2 regions of the Brevibacillus sp. AG genome follow, and region 1 is predicted to be linked to the other one. Evidence: riboswitches for the same ligand, from Rfam matches in the RefSeq annotation. Region 1 holds a riboswitch; the other holds the start of a gene.
The links. Region 1 has a riboswitch for cyclic di-GMP ahead of POF51_RS11950 (methyl-accepting chemotaxis protein). Riboswitches for the same ligand answer to the same signal wherever they lie in the genome.

Region 1 (8,333 bases):
CAGTTTGGCAAAGAGCTGGTGGATCAAATTGTAAATACAAAATAAACGGCAGAAGGGAGACGAGCCACTCTGGCTTTTCTCCCCTTTTTCCTGCGAAAGGAGATTGTGTGTGGGCAACCTTGTTTCCAAAATAAACAGCATCCTTCGTTTTTTCATCATTGCCCTTCTGGCAATTATGGTGATCGCTGTCTTCCTGCAGGTGCTATTCCGTTTTTTGCTCGACCAGCCCTTGGCCTGGACGGAAGAAGTGGCTCGGTATTTGCTAATCTGGATTACGTTTCTAGGATCAGCATACGCGATGTCGATCAAAGCACACATCGGTACGGAATACATTCAAAAGTACTTGTCGCCTCGCATGAACAAGGTGGTGCTGGTTATTGCCGCTTTGTGTAGTCTCGTCTTCTTTCTCGTCATGGTTCAGCAAGGCTACTTGTTATCTGCGAGAAGCATGACACAAACCTCACCCACTCTGCTCGTTCCCATGGGGTATGTATACATGGTGATTCCGATCAGCGGTGCCTTACTCATCATGAACGTGATCCATGTGACATGGAAAGACATTACCGGGAAGGAGTGACCAGATTGTGGGTACGATTTTGTTTGTAACACTGTTGGTGCTCCTGATCCTGAACGTACCGATTGGGGTGGCACTGGGGTTATCTGTCGTTGTCGTGTTTATGCTGGAGGGAAACATCCCTCTTCTGGTTGTCATTCAAAAAATGTTCAACGGGACAGATTCCTTCCCGCTGATGGCGATCCCGTTCTTCCTCTTGGCAGGAAAGCTGATGGAAACAGGCGGAATCTCCGCTAGGCTGATTCGTTTTGCGAATACGATTGTCGGGAATCTGCCAGGAGGATTGGCAATCGTGGCGGTTATGGGGTGTACCTTTTTTGCAGCGATATCGGGTTCTTCTGCCGCGACAACAGCAGCAGTAGGGGGAATTTTGATCCCGCACATGGTCAAAAAAGGGTATGATGTCCGGTTTTCTGCGGCCTTGCATGCAACAGGCGGAACGATTGGTGTCATGATTCCTCCGAGCGTGCCGATGGTTTTGTACGGGGTAGCAGCGAGCGCCTCGATTAGCGACTTGTTTATTGCCGGGATCGGGCCGGGCATTCTCGTAGCGATTTCGTTGATCCTGTACTCGTATTGGATCAGTAAGAAAAACGGCTGGGGTGGCGGAGAGAAGCATACGCCCAAAGAGATATGGGAGGCATTCAAGGACGCCATTTTGGCGATACTCATGCCGATCATTATTCTTGGTGGTATATACGGAGCCATCTTTACTCCGACAGAAGCGGCAGTGGTAGCCGTGATTTACGGTCTGGTTGTCGGTCTTTTCGTCTACCGGGAGATCAAGTGGAGGGACTTGGGGGAAATATTCGCGGGCTCTGCCAGCATGACAGCGGTCATCATGCTGATTATTGCGACCGCCAATGCATTTGGATACCTGATGACGAGGGAAAACATCCCGCAGGAAATTGCGCAATTCATGCTGGGGATTACCGATAGCACGATCATCACGTTGCTCATTATTAACATCTTGCTGCTCATTTTGGGGACGTTTATGGAAACGGCGGTTACGATCATTCTCCTGACACCGATCCTGCTGCCGATCACGAATTCTTTGGGCATTGATCCGGTGCTATTCGGGGTGATCATGGTCGTCAACTCTGCGATTGGTATGCTGACTCCACCGGTTGGGATCAATTTGTTGGTAGCAGGAAATATTGCGAAGCTCCAGAATACGGAGATTGAGCGAGCGGTGATCCCGTTTTTGGTCATCATGATCGTGGACTTGATGCTTATCACCTACATTCCTGAAATCAGCTTATTCCTTGTTAACTTGAGCAAGTAACGGAGGGGGAACCAACGTGGATTACAAGCAAGCGTTAGTGGGACTGCTGGGGGAAGAACGAGTATCGACCAACCCCACTGTACTGGAGCACCACAGCCATGATGAATCGTACCATACCCCGCATCTTCCGGAAGTGGTCGTGTTTCCGCAGACGGCAGAGGAAATCAGTCAAATCATGAAGCTGGCCAACGAAAAGCGCATTGCGGTAACGCCGTTTGGTATGGGGACCAGTCTGGAAGGCCACGCGATTCCTTATGCGGGCGGTATTAGTATGGATTTTTCCTTGATGAACGAAGTGCTGGAGGTGCGACCGAAGGATTTCCTCGTAAGAGTCCAGCCCGGTGTGACGCGTACCCAGCTCAATAAAGAATTGAAAAAGCACGGATTGTTTTTCTCCGTCGATCCTGGAGCGGACGCGACTTTGGGTGGGATGGCGGCTACAAACGCCAGTGGAACAACCTCTGTCCGCTATGGCGTGATGCGTGATCAAGTGCGCGATCTGGAAGTGGTGACGGCGGATGGACGTATGATCCGTACAGGGAGCATGACAGCAAAATCCTCCTCAGGCTACCATCTTACGGGGCTGTTTGTAGGGTCGGAGGGTACGCTCGGTGTTTTCACAGAGCTGACCTTGCGTGTCTACGGTATCCCTGAGGCGACAACGGCGGCACGCGCCAGCTTCCCTTCTGTTCAGGATGCCGTCGATACCGTCGTGGATATTCTCGGAGCGGGTATTCAAGTAGCGCGAATCGAGCTGGTTGATGAACGTTCTATCCAACAAGTGAATCTTTATAAGGAAACGAGTTACCCGGAAGCACCGACGCTGTTTATCGAGTTCCACGGCAGTGAACAAGGTCTCGCGTATGATATCGACTTTGCGCAGAACATCGCCGATGGACATGGCTGCACGCAGTTTCTTTTTGAAACCGATTCGAAGGCGCGGACGCAGCTCTGGGACGCTCGTCATAACCTGGCGTATGCCTTCCTGCACAAATCCCCCGGGAAAAAGCTGATGGTGACAGATGTTTGTTTGCCGATTTCTGAGCTGGCAGGAGCTGTTGTGGATGCGCGGCAAGCGATTGATCGCGCTGGGCTGGATGGAGCGATAGCAGGGCATGTCGGGGATGGGAACTATCACGCTATCTTGATGATCGACCTGAATGACCCCGAAGAAGTGGCGCGTGCCGAGGAAGTAAATGCCCATCTGGTGGAATACGCATTGAGTCGGGGAGGAACCTGCACCGGAGAGCATGGTGTGGGTGTAGGGAAAATCAAATACCAGCGCAAGGAACATGGAGATGCACTGGACGTCATGCAAGCCATGAAGCAAGTGCTGGACCCGAACGGCATTTTGAATCCGGGAAAAATTTTCGGAAAATAAAACAGAGCCTGCATTCTGAACGTTTGTCGGAATGTGGGCTTTTTCTTTTGTGTAATGTGTCGAAGAGGAGAGGAGAAAGGATGATTATGCAGAATGTAGAGATGGTGAGTCGATAAAAAATTCTGATATGGCAGGGAGGTAACTAACCGCTCTGAAAGAAGGAAAAAGAGTGAGTTATAAGGAGTTAGCAGAAAATGATTTTGGCGAAGAAAGTTAGATTGAAGCCAATTGCTGAACAGGAAAAACAGCTTTGGAAGTCTGCTGGAACTGCTCGGTGGACGTACAACTGGGCACTAGCGAGACAGGAACAAAATTACCAAAACGGTGGGAAGTTCCTATCTGACAGTGTTTTACGCAAAGAGTTAACTCAGTTGAAACAAACACACGAATATGATTGGTTGTATGATGTATCTAACAACGTGACTAAACAAGCTGTCAAAGACGCTTGTGAAGCATTTAAGAAGTACTTTAAGAAGTTGGCTGGCAAGCCAAGGTTCAAAAGTCGCAAACATATCAAACCCTCTTTTTACAATGATAATGTGAAGTTGAAAGTGAAAAATGATAGGGTGTTGATTGAAAAGATTGGTTGGGTTACTACGGCAGAAAAGCTCCCTACGAATGTAAAGTACACGAATCCAAGAGTCTTTTTCGACGGTAAGTATTGGTATTTATCTGTCGGTATTGAGCAAGAAGTGGAAAAACCTATACTAACTCATGAAGTCATTGGCATTGATGTAGGGATAAAACACCTTGCTATATGCTCAAATGGAATGTTGTTCAAGAACATCAATTATTTCCACGCAGTTAAGAAAGCGGAGAGGCGATTAAGTAGGTTGCAACGTAACGTTTCTCTTAAATACGAGATGAATAAGGAGGGGAACCGTTTCGTCAAAACGAGCAACATTGTAAAAGTCGAGAACGCTATTCGTTTGCTTCATCGGAGACTAGCAAATATCCGTAACAACCACATCCATCAAGCTACAAATGCTATCGTGAAAACCAAGCCTGGCATAGTAGTGATGGAGACATTGAATATCAAAGGCATGATGAAGAATCGTCATTTGTCTAGAGCCATCTCGCAACAGAAACTTTACGAGTTCAAAAGACAAATACAGTACAAGTGTGAGAAATATGGCATTCGCTTTATGGAAGCTGACAAGTGGTATCCTTCATCAAAAACTTGTTCTGAATGTGGTCAGATAAACCGAGACTTGAGACTATCAGACAGAATATTCAAATGTCAATGTGGGCTAGAGGTAGATAGAGACCTGAATGCTGCTATCAATCTGGCGAAACTAGCAAGCTAACACCAAACAAGTTACTGTTAGTATGTAGGATTCGTTGCATCCGAATTTACGCCTGTGGAGTGTCATATCCAATGTAAGTAGCTTCGGCAAAAGCAGGCACGAAGAAGCAGGAAGCAAACAAGCTTTATAGACTTTTATAAGGTTTTGGCAACGGCAAAAATGAAGCTGATTGTTGAAATTGCCAAGAGTGCAGGTATCGAAGAACAGCATTTGGAGCTATACGGAAAGTATAAGGCCAAACTATCAGATGAACTATGGGAGCAAGTGAAGGATCGCCCTGATGGCAAACTGATTCTTGTTACAGCGATGAACCCAAATCCGGCGGGAGCAGGGAAGACGCTCACGACGATTGGTCTGTCACAATCATTAAATTATCTCGGGAAGAAAACAATTGCAGCGCTTCGCGAGCCGTCTTTGGGTCCTTGCATGGGGATCAAAGGAGGCGCAACGGGAAGCGGCCAAGCACAAATTCTCCCGGCTGATGAAATTAACCTGCATTTTACAGGGGACATTCATGCGATTACAGCTGCACATAACTTGTTGGCAGCGATGATCGACAATCATATTTTCCATGGCAATCCGCGCGGGCTCAATCCAAAGAAAATCGTCTGGAAACGGGCAATGGACATGAACGACCGCGCACTGCGTAACATCGTTGTTGGTCTGGGTGACGGCAATGGGATGACGCGTGAGGATGGTTTCATGATTACGACCGCGTCAGAAATCATGGCGATTTTATGCTTGAGTGAGAATCTGGCAGACTTGCGCGAGCGGTTGAACCATATCATCGTTGGCTACGATTTTGATGATCAGCCTGTACGGGCAGAAGAAATCAACGCGGTCGATGCGATGTGCGTTCTCTTGAAGGAAGCGATTAAGCCCAATCTCGTACAGACAATCGAGGGAACTCCGGTCATTATTCACGGAGGACCTTTTGCCAATATCGCGCATGGGTGCAGCAGCGTGATCGGAACCAAGATGGCCTTGAAGCTGGCGGATTACGTCGTAACAGAGGCGGGATTTGGTGCTGATCTGGGAGCAGAGAAGTTTTTTGACATCAAGTGTAGAAAAGCAGGCCTGACTCCATCGGCTGCTGTTGTGGTCATTACGGTTCGCTCGTTGAAATTCAACGGCGGGGTAAAAGTACCTGACCTGGCTGTGGAGAACTTGTCTGCTCTGGAAAAAGGCTTCGAAAACGTCAAGCGCCATCTGGAAAACCTCCAGAAGTTCGGTGTGCCAGCAGTGGTAGCCATCAATCATTTTGCGACGGACACACAGGCAGAGATTGATGCCGTCATTGCGCTGTGCCAAGCGGCCGGAGCCGAAGCGGCACTCTCCAAAGTATGGGCAGAAGGAGGAGCTGGCGGTGTCGAGCTGGCTGAAAAAGTGACGCGTGCAGCAGAGCGACCTTCCTCCTTCCGATTCTTGTATGAGGAAGACCTCAGCATTAAAGACAAGATAGAAACTGTCGTGAAAGAAGTATACCGTGGATCAGGGGTTGTCTTTTCGCCGCTGGCATTGAAAACAATGCAAAAGGTAGAAGAAATGGGCATGTCTCATCTGCCTGTATGCATGGCGAAAACACCGTACTCCTTTACGGACCGCGCTGATCTATTGGGGGCACCTGTTGACTTCACGATCCAAGTGAGCGAAGTGCGCATATCAGCAGGAGCTGGTTTTATCGTCGCATTGACCGGAAGCTTGGTTACAATGCCAGGCCTCCCGAAAAAGCCAGCTGCGGAATCGTTATATGTAGACGAGGATGGGCAAGTGATCGGATTAAGCTAATCAAAAAGTTTGACAAAAAGCTGACAACTGTAAAAGGTTGTCAGCTTTTTTTCCATTTTGAGGTTTATTAGCGAAAAGTTATGGGAAATGAAAGGTGAGATTGAAAAAAAGTGGACTTTAACTGAAAAAACAACAAGGAATGACAAAGGCAAACCTGTTGAAAGGCAGGGACGCAAAGCCACGGGTCTAAGGACGAAAGTCAAATGACTTTCGCAGCTAGGACAGCCGGGTTGCCATACCGTAGTCATGATGGGCTGTCGGTGGGCAGTCTTTTTTTTGTTGAAAAAACAGAAGGGAGAAGTGAATCGGTATGAAAAATAGTTTGAAGAATAAGCTAATTATCGTTTTGTGCTTGCTGTTGGTTATTAGTTTGGGTACGGTTTGCGGTGCAAGTTATTGGAGTGCTTCCAATCTTTTGGCAGACAGTCTGGACAAAGAAGCTGAGTTGTCAGCTAGCAATCTCTCGATACGTATCGATGGTTTCTTTCAAGAAAAAATTAGTATTGTAGAAGCGGTGGGAGGGCTGATGTCGGCTGATCAAAATGTCGAACAGGACCTGAAACTCATTCAAGAAGCTCAAAAGGATAACCCCGAGTTTGAGACGTTCTTTTTTTCGCATGATTTAAGCGGTAAGAAAGTAATCAATTTCAAGGGAGAAGTGACCGACATCTCGGATCGTCCGCATATTAAGGAAGCCGGCAAAGGGGAAGGGAAGGTTGTTGTCTCCGAGCCAGTCATTTCAAAGCGAACAGGGAATAACATCGTGACTCTTGTCGTTCCATTGATGAAGGACAATCGTCAATACGGTTATATCGGTTCCACTATTCCTATCAACGAAATCCAAAAAAAGGTGTCCGAAGAGAAATTTGGCCAAGCTGGTTACGCCTTTTTAGTAAGCAAAACAGGAACATTTATTTATCATCCGAAAAGCGAGTACATTCTGAAGGAATCGATTCTCGACATGGGTATTCTTGAGCTTCAGACAGCTTTTGAAGATATCAAGCAAGGGAATCATGGAATCGCCCAATACAAATACGAGAATGTAGAGCGATTTGCTTCCTATGCTCCTACCAGTTTGAACTGGGGCCTATACATCACTGCACCCGTAGCGGAGCTGCATGCGCCTGTCGATCAATTGTCAGTCCGATTGATGGTAATTTCCCTCATCGTGTTGGCGATTGGGGTTGTCCTCGTTTATTTCTTGGCTGTACGCATGGTGAAACCAATTGAGCGTCTGAATCACGCAGTAAATGTAGTGTCGCAGGGGAACTTGAAAGAGACCGTAACGGTTGAGGGAAAAGACGAGATTGCAGTACTGTCACGTGACTTTAACCAGACGGTATCGCACTTGAAAAATTTGATCGAAGACGTATCTCTGTCGTCTGATCAAGTACAGCGTTTTAGTCAGGAAGTATCCGAAGGTATTAAACAAGCGACGGAAAACATCAACCAAATCGGTTTGTCTATTGCACAGATTTCTGAGGGAGCAGAGGCGCAGGCCACCAGCTCGCAGGATGTCGCGTTGTCTATGAATGACATGGCAGCAGGCATCGTGAAAATCGCGGAGACGTCTGCACATGTTTCAGAGGCTGCCCAGGTAGCAACAGAGCAGGCAGAGCAAGGAACTGCTGTGGTAGAGCAGGCAGTTCGCCAGATGGGAAGCATTGGGGAGGGAACATCGAAGGCGACAGTAGCCATCGAGCAGCTCAACAATCGTTCCAAAGAAATCGAAGGCATTCTCGATACGATCAGTCAGTTAACCTCGCAAATCAATTTGCTTGCCTTGAACGCTTCGATTGAGGCAGCACGTGCCGGCGAGCATGGACGTGGGTTTGCTGTGGTTGCCGGAGAGGTAAAAAAACTGGCGAATCAATCCGAAGAATCTGCATCCAAAATCGCGATGCTGATCGGAGAAATCCAGCAGGATACTCGTCACGCGGTAGAAGTCATGACCGCGGGCAACCAAAACGCTCAGCAAGGTATTCAACTGGTCGAAGA
Region 2 (8,333 bases), on a different contig from region 1:
ACTTTGCACGCTGTCTGTCCGACGTCCACATGTACTTTGCCAATCGCTGCGGCCACTTCCAACGCTTCCTGATGAAGTTCCGGTACATACGCCCCTACTGAAATAACGAATTGATTCATGGTGTACCGTACGCGATTTTGTTCCTGATGAATCGTCTCCTTCACTCTCATGAGGAGCCGTTTGATTTCTTCTTTATGTAGCTGTTCATCGGGAGCAATCGACAAGTAGTTCGAATACGTATTCCACCCACATGTGGCTACCATCTCTTCCTTTGACTCGATCCATGCTCGTGCCAACTCCATGGCAAAATGACTCTCAGCCGCTACACTCGCAACCGTATATTCGGCGGGCGCGTACCAAGACGCTTCCTTGACCCAAGTCTGCAGCCGCTCTTTTGTCATGCTCTTTGGGTCAACCGTCAATCCGGCCAAGTACATGGCGTCGTAGTTTCCCGTATCGTACAGCGCCTGGACGAGCTGCTGATCACGCTTGACCTCCTTGACCAGCTTTTTCATATCGCCGACTCGCACGCCAAACAAAGGCTCTTTTGCTCCATGCCGCAATAACGTTTTTTTCGTCTGCTCTGTCCCCATCGCTTCGAGCTTCTGCATGACTTCTTCCAGCGTCATCTTGTCACCCTCCTTTTTCTTCTATTAATTAGGATAACCAGCGGCGTTACCTCCAACACGAAAAAACCCTCCTCATTTAAAGGAGAGCTTTTTCCTGAAGAGCTTGACGCGCTTTTCCTATCCTTACGCCTGACTGCGTACTTTGATATACGAAACATTTCTGACGTTGATAACAACATCATCGTACTGTAGCCATCCACCGTCTTGATTAGCGACCATTTGAATGATCTCTTCCGGTTCCGTCGTTTCAACGCTAATCGTTTCACCGCCTCCGGAAAAGTAAAATTGAATCACCTTTACTTCCTTCATAAAATCCCCTCCTATTCCTTCTAGTTATCGGATGGTTGGAAAATTTTTGTTATGGGTGATTTTTTATGTATACTTTTGTTGCAGCTATTCCGTTTTGAATGTCTACCATTTCTGTGAAAAGGGGTTTGTTGAAAATGCCGGATTCGGTACACACGAGAAAAGGAGCAAGTAAAGCCTCGCTCATCCCTGACAATGTTTTAGCACTCCTTCATGCTGGAGAATTAGAAAGCGTCAATTTGACTGAATGGCAGGCTGTTGATCATATTCATCTGGTACAAAGCGTTCTGCCTCATGTTTATCTCTCTCAACTTGTTGATCAATTAGAAGAAACGGGTGACGATTGGCTAAGAATCTCTGATACAAAGGAAACGAAAAGAATTGTCACCAAAGCGAAAAGAACGATTCTGAAGACCCAAACCGAACAGAAATGATGAACCAAATCACATATTTATCTCAATTTTATTTGTTAAATTCATTATCCGAGGAAAGTTTGCGCTTAATCGATCAATTAACCTCCTTATCCCCTTTTCCCAAAAATACGTGCATTCAAACACCAGAAACTTTTTCAGAGGGCTTTTACTTCATCAAGCAGGGGAAAGTACGTTTATATAAAGTAAATCGGGATGGGCGGCAGTTCACATTCGATATCCTCGGGGAAGGCAATGTGTTTGGAGAAGTGGATCTCCTCTCATTAGGTACACGGGAGATGTATATAGAAGCCATCGAAGACTGCCTCATTTGTAAAATGAGCAAAGCAAAATTTGAGAGCTACATAATCGAACATCCGCAACTGATGATGAAGATCATGAAGATCATTAGCGATAGAATGGTTTCGATCATCCAGGCAGCCGAAAATCTTGCTCTTCTCCCTTTACAAGATCGCATTATTTCCACATTAGTAAGGCTTGCCGATCAATTTGGCACTCCTAACAGTTCGGCATTTCAACAAATTGACTTACCTCTTTCCCATCAAGAACTCGCCCATTTTGTCGGGGCATCCAGGGAAGCTGTGACGGTAGCATTACGTGCTTTAGTAAGAGAAGAACTGATTCAAACAGGCTTTAAATCCATTTCCATTCATCGGGACGAAATTTTGAAGAGAATGTAATCCAGGTTACATCTCCCCCTCTAAAAGAAAGATATCGTAAAGCTATGGCTTTTACTATTCTTTCGAAAAAGAGGGGAACGACATATGGATAAACCACATTTTCAGAGCCTGCGCGAAGAGCTAGATTTTACAACCATACAAATAGCAGACTTCCTCACTCGTGAAGTAACAGATGCATTTACAAAATCAATCGAGGAGCTGCGGACCTCTGGACACGCAAAGGGCTTGCCGATTGGTTCGATTGCACCTGATTTCTCGTTGAACGATCACACTGGCAAGACCATTACCTTGTCGGAAAAAATCGGAAAAGGTCCCGTCGTCCTTACATTTTTCCGTGGATCATGGTGCCCCTACTGCAATTTGGAGCTGCAAGCATACCAAAAACAGATCGATACGATAACCTCTCTGGGTGCCCAATTGTTTGCCATTAGTCCACAATCTCCTTCACACTCTCTTACTATGCAAGAGAAAAACGGTCTGAGCTTTCCCGTGTTATGCGATACCAATAACCAAGTAGCAGAAAAATATAAACTCAGATTCAGACTGCCTGATTTTTTACATGATACCTACCGATCATTGGATATTGATCTCCATCGTTTTAATAGCGAAGATTCATGGACACTCCCCATACCTGCTACTTATATCCTCGACAACCAGGGCGTAATCCGTTCAGCAGGCTTAGATCCTGATTACAAAAAACGCATGGAGCCTAGTGAAGTTTTAGACATTCTGCGTACCCTAACCTAACGCTTATATAACGAAGAACCAGTTGATCACACAACTGGTTTTTTCTACGTCTATGCTTTATGAACAATTAGTTTATTTTCCCTACCAAAACTTGACAAGAATATATCTTTTGGCTTATATTTTGCATGATTATGTCTAGCAAAATTCGACACATCTTTACAATTTTTGCTAAAAAATGCAAAAGGCAAAGTCATCGAAAGGTGGCGACGCAAAACCACGGGTCTACAGTCTTTGACCATGATAGCCGGGTTGCCATCATCTTGAGACCATTTATTCGATGTTGGTAGCTTCGGTTGTTCCATTTCGATGGAACGGCCTTTTTTTGTGTTTACATTTTTGAAAGGAGGATGAAAGCACTTTCATTTTCGTATCGGATGGAAAAACATAACTTTAGTGACGTCAAACATACACAACATGGTTCAATCAGAGAAAATGATGGAGTGGAGAAGTTATGTACAAACAAGTAGAAACCGTACAAGAGTTAGCAAAATTTCATGAAATCAAAGAAACAGTATGGACAAGCATGGGCTTCGAGATGGAGCATGCGAAAGAAGGCTCGGCTCAGTTCCTCTTACTTGCCGAAGATGGTGAAGCAGGTGGAACATTTGAAATGACGCCCTTTTCCAAATCAAGTGCTTATATGAAATCACTTTTTCAGGATGTTGTTACAGAAGATATGAAAGTAATGGAGGTAGACAGTCTCGCTGTTTTGCCGAAATACCGCGGACAACTAGGGCAAAAAGGAATTTGCTTGATGATAGATTACGCTGAAAAGCACGGTTATACCCACGCAATCGGGGTAGCAGATCCGACTTTTTTTACGTTCATTAACAAGAAGTATCAAGTAAAGGCGACTCAGACCAAAGATATCGTCTTTTACAAAGGGGCCGATGCCATTCCGACCCTCTTCCATCTAAAAGATGTCTATGACAATAAGCACGATCCGAAATATTCCTGGTACAATTCGTCGTCATCCAACCAAGTAAAAGTCGAGGTAGGTGGGTAACATGGATAACATTGATCTATTGAGAAGAAGAAACAATTGGGTCGTAATCGTATTCGCAAGTATTATTACGGTAGTTCAGGTCCTAAACCTTTTTCTAGGCGTATCGTACACATTCGTTTTCACGATACTGGGTATTTTGTATGGCGTGCTGGCACCTTTTACTTACATCTCCAATCGCCCGAGGTTCCGTGAAAAAGCAGCGCCCTTCATGAAGTTTTTCAACTTCGCCGTAATCGGAATTTTTATGTTCATCGTAGTTGGACTGGACCCGCATATGATCAATATCATGACCATTATGTTCTTTGTAGCAGTCATGGGGATTTATCAAGACCGACTCATCAATATTTTGACGATTGTATCGACATTGGGTATTGTCTCTTACTACTTCCTGACACAGAGAGAAACGATTTTCCATTCGACAAACAACCTTGATCTGATGTACTTCTTGCTTACCTTCTGCTTCGTCTCTGTCACGAGCATGATGCATGCTGTATTCAATAACAAGCTGCAAGAGGAAAGTGAGCAACAAAAACAAGAAGCGATTGCCTCAAAGGAATCATTGCAACGTGTTCTGGATCAGATCAATGAATCACTCACCTCTATGCAAGACTATCAAGAGAATTTGAACAAGGTGACGGACGGTGTAAATATTCGCGCAGTCGAAACTGTCGCTTCCCTGCAAGACATTATGGAGTCCTTTACGGTTCAGACCAGCAATACGGACGAGCTGCGTCGGGAAATGAGCTCTACGAATCTGCAAGTGGAGGACATGACCCGTTCTGTTACGGAGATGCATGATTACGTTGAATCGACCAAAGAAGCCACTAATGAGAGCGGCAAACGCATCGGCAACATCGGCAATGACTTTGAACGATTCATCAAGGATATCCAAGGTACGAACCAGCTGATTCAAGAGCTCAATAAAGAAACCGAATCGATTGGGAAAATCATTCAAACCATTTCCGAGATTTCTGCACAAACCAATCTATTGGCACTCAATGCCACGATTGAAGCGTCTCGCGCAGGCGAACACGGCCGAGGATTTGCTGTCGTAGCAGATGAAGTACGCAAGCTGGCTGAATCCTCCAAGCTATCCTCTGAGTCGATCTCGAACCTGCTCATGACCATTCGCGAAAAAATGAAGCTCGTATCAGATATGATTTCTGAGTCACAGACTTCTTTTGAGAAAAATAGCGAGGGCATCATTGAAGTACAAGAAATGTTCACCAATGTAGACAACTACATGCAAAACTTCGCGGATAAAACGAAAAACCTGCAAGAGTTCATTATCCATGTTCACAGTATGATTCAAGAAGTCGGCGCAAAAGTTGAAGTCAACGCAGATATTACCGACAAGAACAAAGAGAGCCTGGAAGAAGTGCTTGTTCTCGTTTCTGAACAAAAAGACGAAGTCGTTAAGGTTTCTGGCGGCTTTGAGAAAATCGAACAACAGATGCGTGGTCTCCATATGTAACCTTCCTGCAACCGCCTTTCACGGGCGGTTGTTTTCTTTTCTCATTTTGTAACCGAACAGATATATAATGTAAATATTCTGATATTTATAATCTTATACAATGAAAGGAGCACATCATGGATGGATGCACGAATCGAAACAAAAACGATTCAGACCGATCGACTGCTCGTTTCTTATCTGACAGCTGGCGTACTAGAAGGAGAACCGCTCCTCCTCATTCACGGCAATGCATCAGCCAACTTGTTCTGGGATGATACCATTGCGGCTCTATGTGACCAGTACCGTGTGTACGCACCTGATATGCGTGGCTATGGAGCAAGTGAAGCATTGCCCATCGATGCGACACGCGGTTTGCGAGACTGGTCGGATGACCTTCATTCGTTTATTCGGGCATTGGACTTGCCAACACCCGTCCATCTTGCCGGCTGGTCGTTGGGCGGTGGGATCGTGATGCAGTTTGCCATCGATCACCCGCAGGAAGTACGCTCCCTGATTCTAATCGCCCCCATGTCTCCTTACGGCTTTGGTGGAACCAAGGATATAGCTGGCACCCCGTGCTACAGCAGCTTCTCAGGCTCAGGTGGAGGAGCTGTCAACTCCGAGCTGGTCAAAAGGATAGCAGCCAAAGATATGAGTAATGAATCTCCCTCCAGTCCTCGCAATGTCATGAATCAGCTTTATTTCAATCCCCCGTTCCAGGTTGGCCCAGAGCAGGAAGACCGTTATGTTAGCGCGATAATCTCTACGAGAACGGGAGAGGGCTTTTACCCTGGTGCTTTTGAATACGTAAACGATTGGCCCGGTGTTGCTCCTGGGACGACAGGGATTACGAATGCGATTTCTCCCAAATACGTAAATTTGTCCGGTATTGTCCAGATGGAGCCGAAGTGTCCGATTTTATGGATTCGCGGTGCGGATGATTCCATTATCTCGGATCAGTCGCTTGCTGATTTCGGTACACTGGGCAAGCTTGGCTATGTCCCCGGATGGCCGGGGGAAGGCGAATATCCTCCGCAGCCGATGGTCTCCCAAATTCGAGACGTGCTCGAACAATATCAGCGCGCTGGTGGTTCCTATCAGGAGATAGTCATGGAAAATGTGGGGCACTCTCCACACATTGAAAAGGCAGAGGAGTTTGTAGCGCTCATTCGAAAGACCGTCAGGGCATGACCCTGGCGGTTTTTTTGCGATCCATTAGTTTCCTCCCCACCAAAATTGAGCGAATACCCGATGATGAACAACTTTAATATTTTCCTTGCCCAAAGCATACACCATCTGGGCTATTTCGGCGTTTCTTTCTCCGCTTTCGATACCTTTAAGTTAAATTCTCTTTCCTGCTCCTCAATAATCGTTCGATCCTCTGCATTATCTCTCACTACTTTTTGCGTCAAAATCGATCCAACTGCTACCAGAAGCATACATGCGATGTAATACCCCTTTTCGTGCAGCTGAAGACCTGTTGCATTGTATAAACCGATGGAAAATAGCAGTACACCTGCCCCCAATGTAAAGTATGCCAAGAAAGTGAAGGCTCCCGTGTTGCGCATCCGATGCTTTTGTGGATACATAGTAACACCCCTCACATAAGTCAACCGGACGATTTCTCGCCCGGTTGCCACTATAGATTACTTCACAGCTTCCTTCTTGCCAAAGAAAGTACGCAACGCCTTGTATACCTCGCCCTTTTCCCGAATGACACAATGCATGAATTTCGGCTCTTTGATGTGGCGATACGCTGACATGAGGGTTGAATGACGATTATACTGATTCACTTCGCCATAGCCGAACATGTTGCATCTCTCCATGAGCTCTTTCACCAGCTTTACGCAGCGCTCATTGTCAGACGTGAGGTTGTCGCCATCGGAAAAATGGAACGGGTAAATGTTGTACTGCGATGTTGGGTAGCGGCTATCGATGATCTCCAACGCCTTTTTGTAGGCAGAGGAGCAGATCGTCCCCCCGCTTTCCCCTTTCGAGAAAAAAGTGTCCTCCGTTACTTCCTTCGCATCCGTATGATGGGCAATGAAGACGATCTCGACTTTTTCGTACTTGGTGCGCAGAAAACGTACCATCCAGAAGAAAAAGCTGCGGGCAATATACTTTTCAAACACGCCCATACTTCCCGACGTATCCATCATCGCAATAATGACAGCATTGGAATGAGGCTTGATGATCTCTTCCCACGTCTTGAAGCGCAGGTCATCTTCGGTAATCCCCAGCTCCATATCACTGTAGCCTGCCAGCGCATTTCGGCGGATGGCCGCAATCAGCGTACGTTTTTTATCAATGTTGCCCATCAAGCCTTTTTTCCGGACATCATTGAACCGAGTCTCTTCCACGACGATTTGTTCCTCGTCTTTTTGTTGAAGGTTCGGCAGCTCCAGCTCGGCGAAAAGCATCTCCTGCAATTCTTCTACGCTGATTTCAGCCTCGTAGTAGTCTACACCTGGCTGATCACCCGCTCCCTGACCCTTTCCTGGCCCTTGCGCCGGATCGCCGTCACGGGCGACGACATCGCCTACTTTACTGTTTCCTTTACCTTGACCGCCATGTTTTCCCTTTTGGAAGTTAAAACGCAATCGGTATTCATCCAGGGAGCGAATAGGGATCTTAATAACTTCCCGACCATTCGACATGATGATGTTTTCTTCGCTAACGAGATCGGGGAGATTTTTTTTGATCGCTTCTTTCACTTTTTCCTGGTGTCGATTTTGGTCCTGGTACCCTTTGCGGTGCAGCGACCAGTCTTCCCGGGAGACAATGAACGATGATTCATCTTTCATGCCGTCTCCTCCTAGCAACTGGCGCAATCTGCGCCGAATATGACGTGCTCCTCATGTCGCCAACGTTCTGTCATCTGTTCAACAGGCTACCCACATAGCGCAGCAGTTCATTTGCGCAAACGGGGCAATATTGATGCTCTTCGATAAGACGCTTGGTGACCTCATTAATCTTCTTGAGCTGATGCTCATCCGGCGTTTTGTTCGAAGTCGTAATTTTGACGACATCTTTTAGATCGGCAAACAGCTTCTTCTCGATAGCTTCCCGCAGGCGATCATG

Region 2: another riboswitch for cyclic di-GMP. It lies ahead of POF51_RS31320 (GNAT family N-acetyltransferase); the one in region 1 lies ahead of POF51_RS11950 (methyl-accepting chemotaxis protein).

Annotation. Positions count from the first base shown of each region.
Region 1 covers NZ_JAQMYO010000004.1:118,180-126,512, forward strand. The annotation lists gene POF51_RS11920 (TRAP transporter substrate-binding protein) at 1-45, shown strand, start outside; gene POF51_RS11925 (TRAP transporter small permease) at 110-577, shown strand; gene POF51_RS11930 (TRAP transporter large permease) at 585-1,859, shown strand; gene POF51_RS11935 (FAD-binding oxidoreductase) at 1,876-3,240, shown strand; gene POF51_RS11940 (RNA-guided endonuclease InsQ/TnpB family protein) at 3,435-4,547, shown strand; gene POF51_RS11945 (formate--tetrahydrofolate ligase) at 4,692-6,335, shown strand; cyclic di-GMP riboswitch class I at 6,473-6,573, shown strand; gene POF51_RS11950 (methyl-accepting chemotaxis protein) at 6,646-8,333, shown strand, end outside.
Region 2 covers NZ_JAQMYO010000024.1:14,583-22,915, forward strand. The annotation lists gene POF51_RS31295 (DNA alkylation repair protein) at 1-629, opposite strand, end outside; gene POF51_RS31300 (hypothetical protein) at 753-938, opposite strand; gene POF51_RS31305 (hypothetical protein) at 1,073-1,369, shown strand; gene POF51_RS31310 (Crp/Fnr family transcriptional regulator) at 1,369-2,046, shown strand; gene POF51_RS31315 (peroxiredoxin-like family protein) at 2,131-2,793, shown strand; cyclic di-GMP riboswitch class I at 2,967-3,050, shown strand; gene POF51_RS31320 (GNAT family N-acetyltransferase) at 3,245-3,799, shown strand; gene POF51_RS31325 (methyl-accepting chemotaxis protein) at 3,801-5,273, shown strand; gene POF51_RS31330 (alpha/beta hydrolase) at 5,394-6,443, shown strand; gene POF51_RS31335 (YiaA/YiaB family inner membrane protein) at 6,554-6,841, opposite strand; gene yhbH (sporulation protein YhbH) at 6,899-8,056, opposite strand; gene POF51_RS31345 (PrkA family serine protein kinase) at 8,127-8,333, opposite strand, start outside.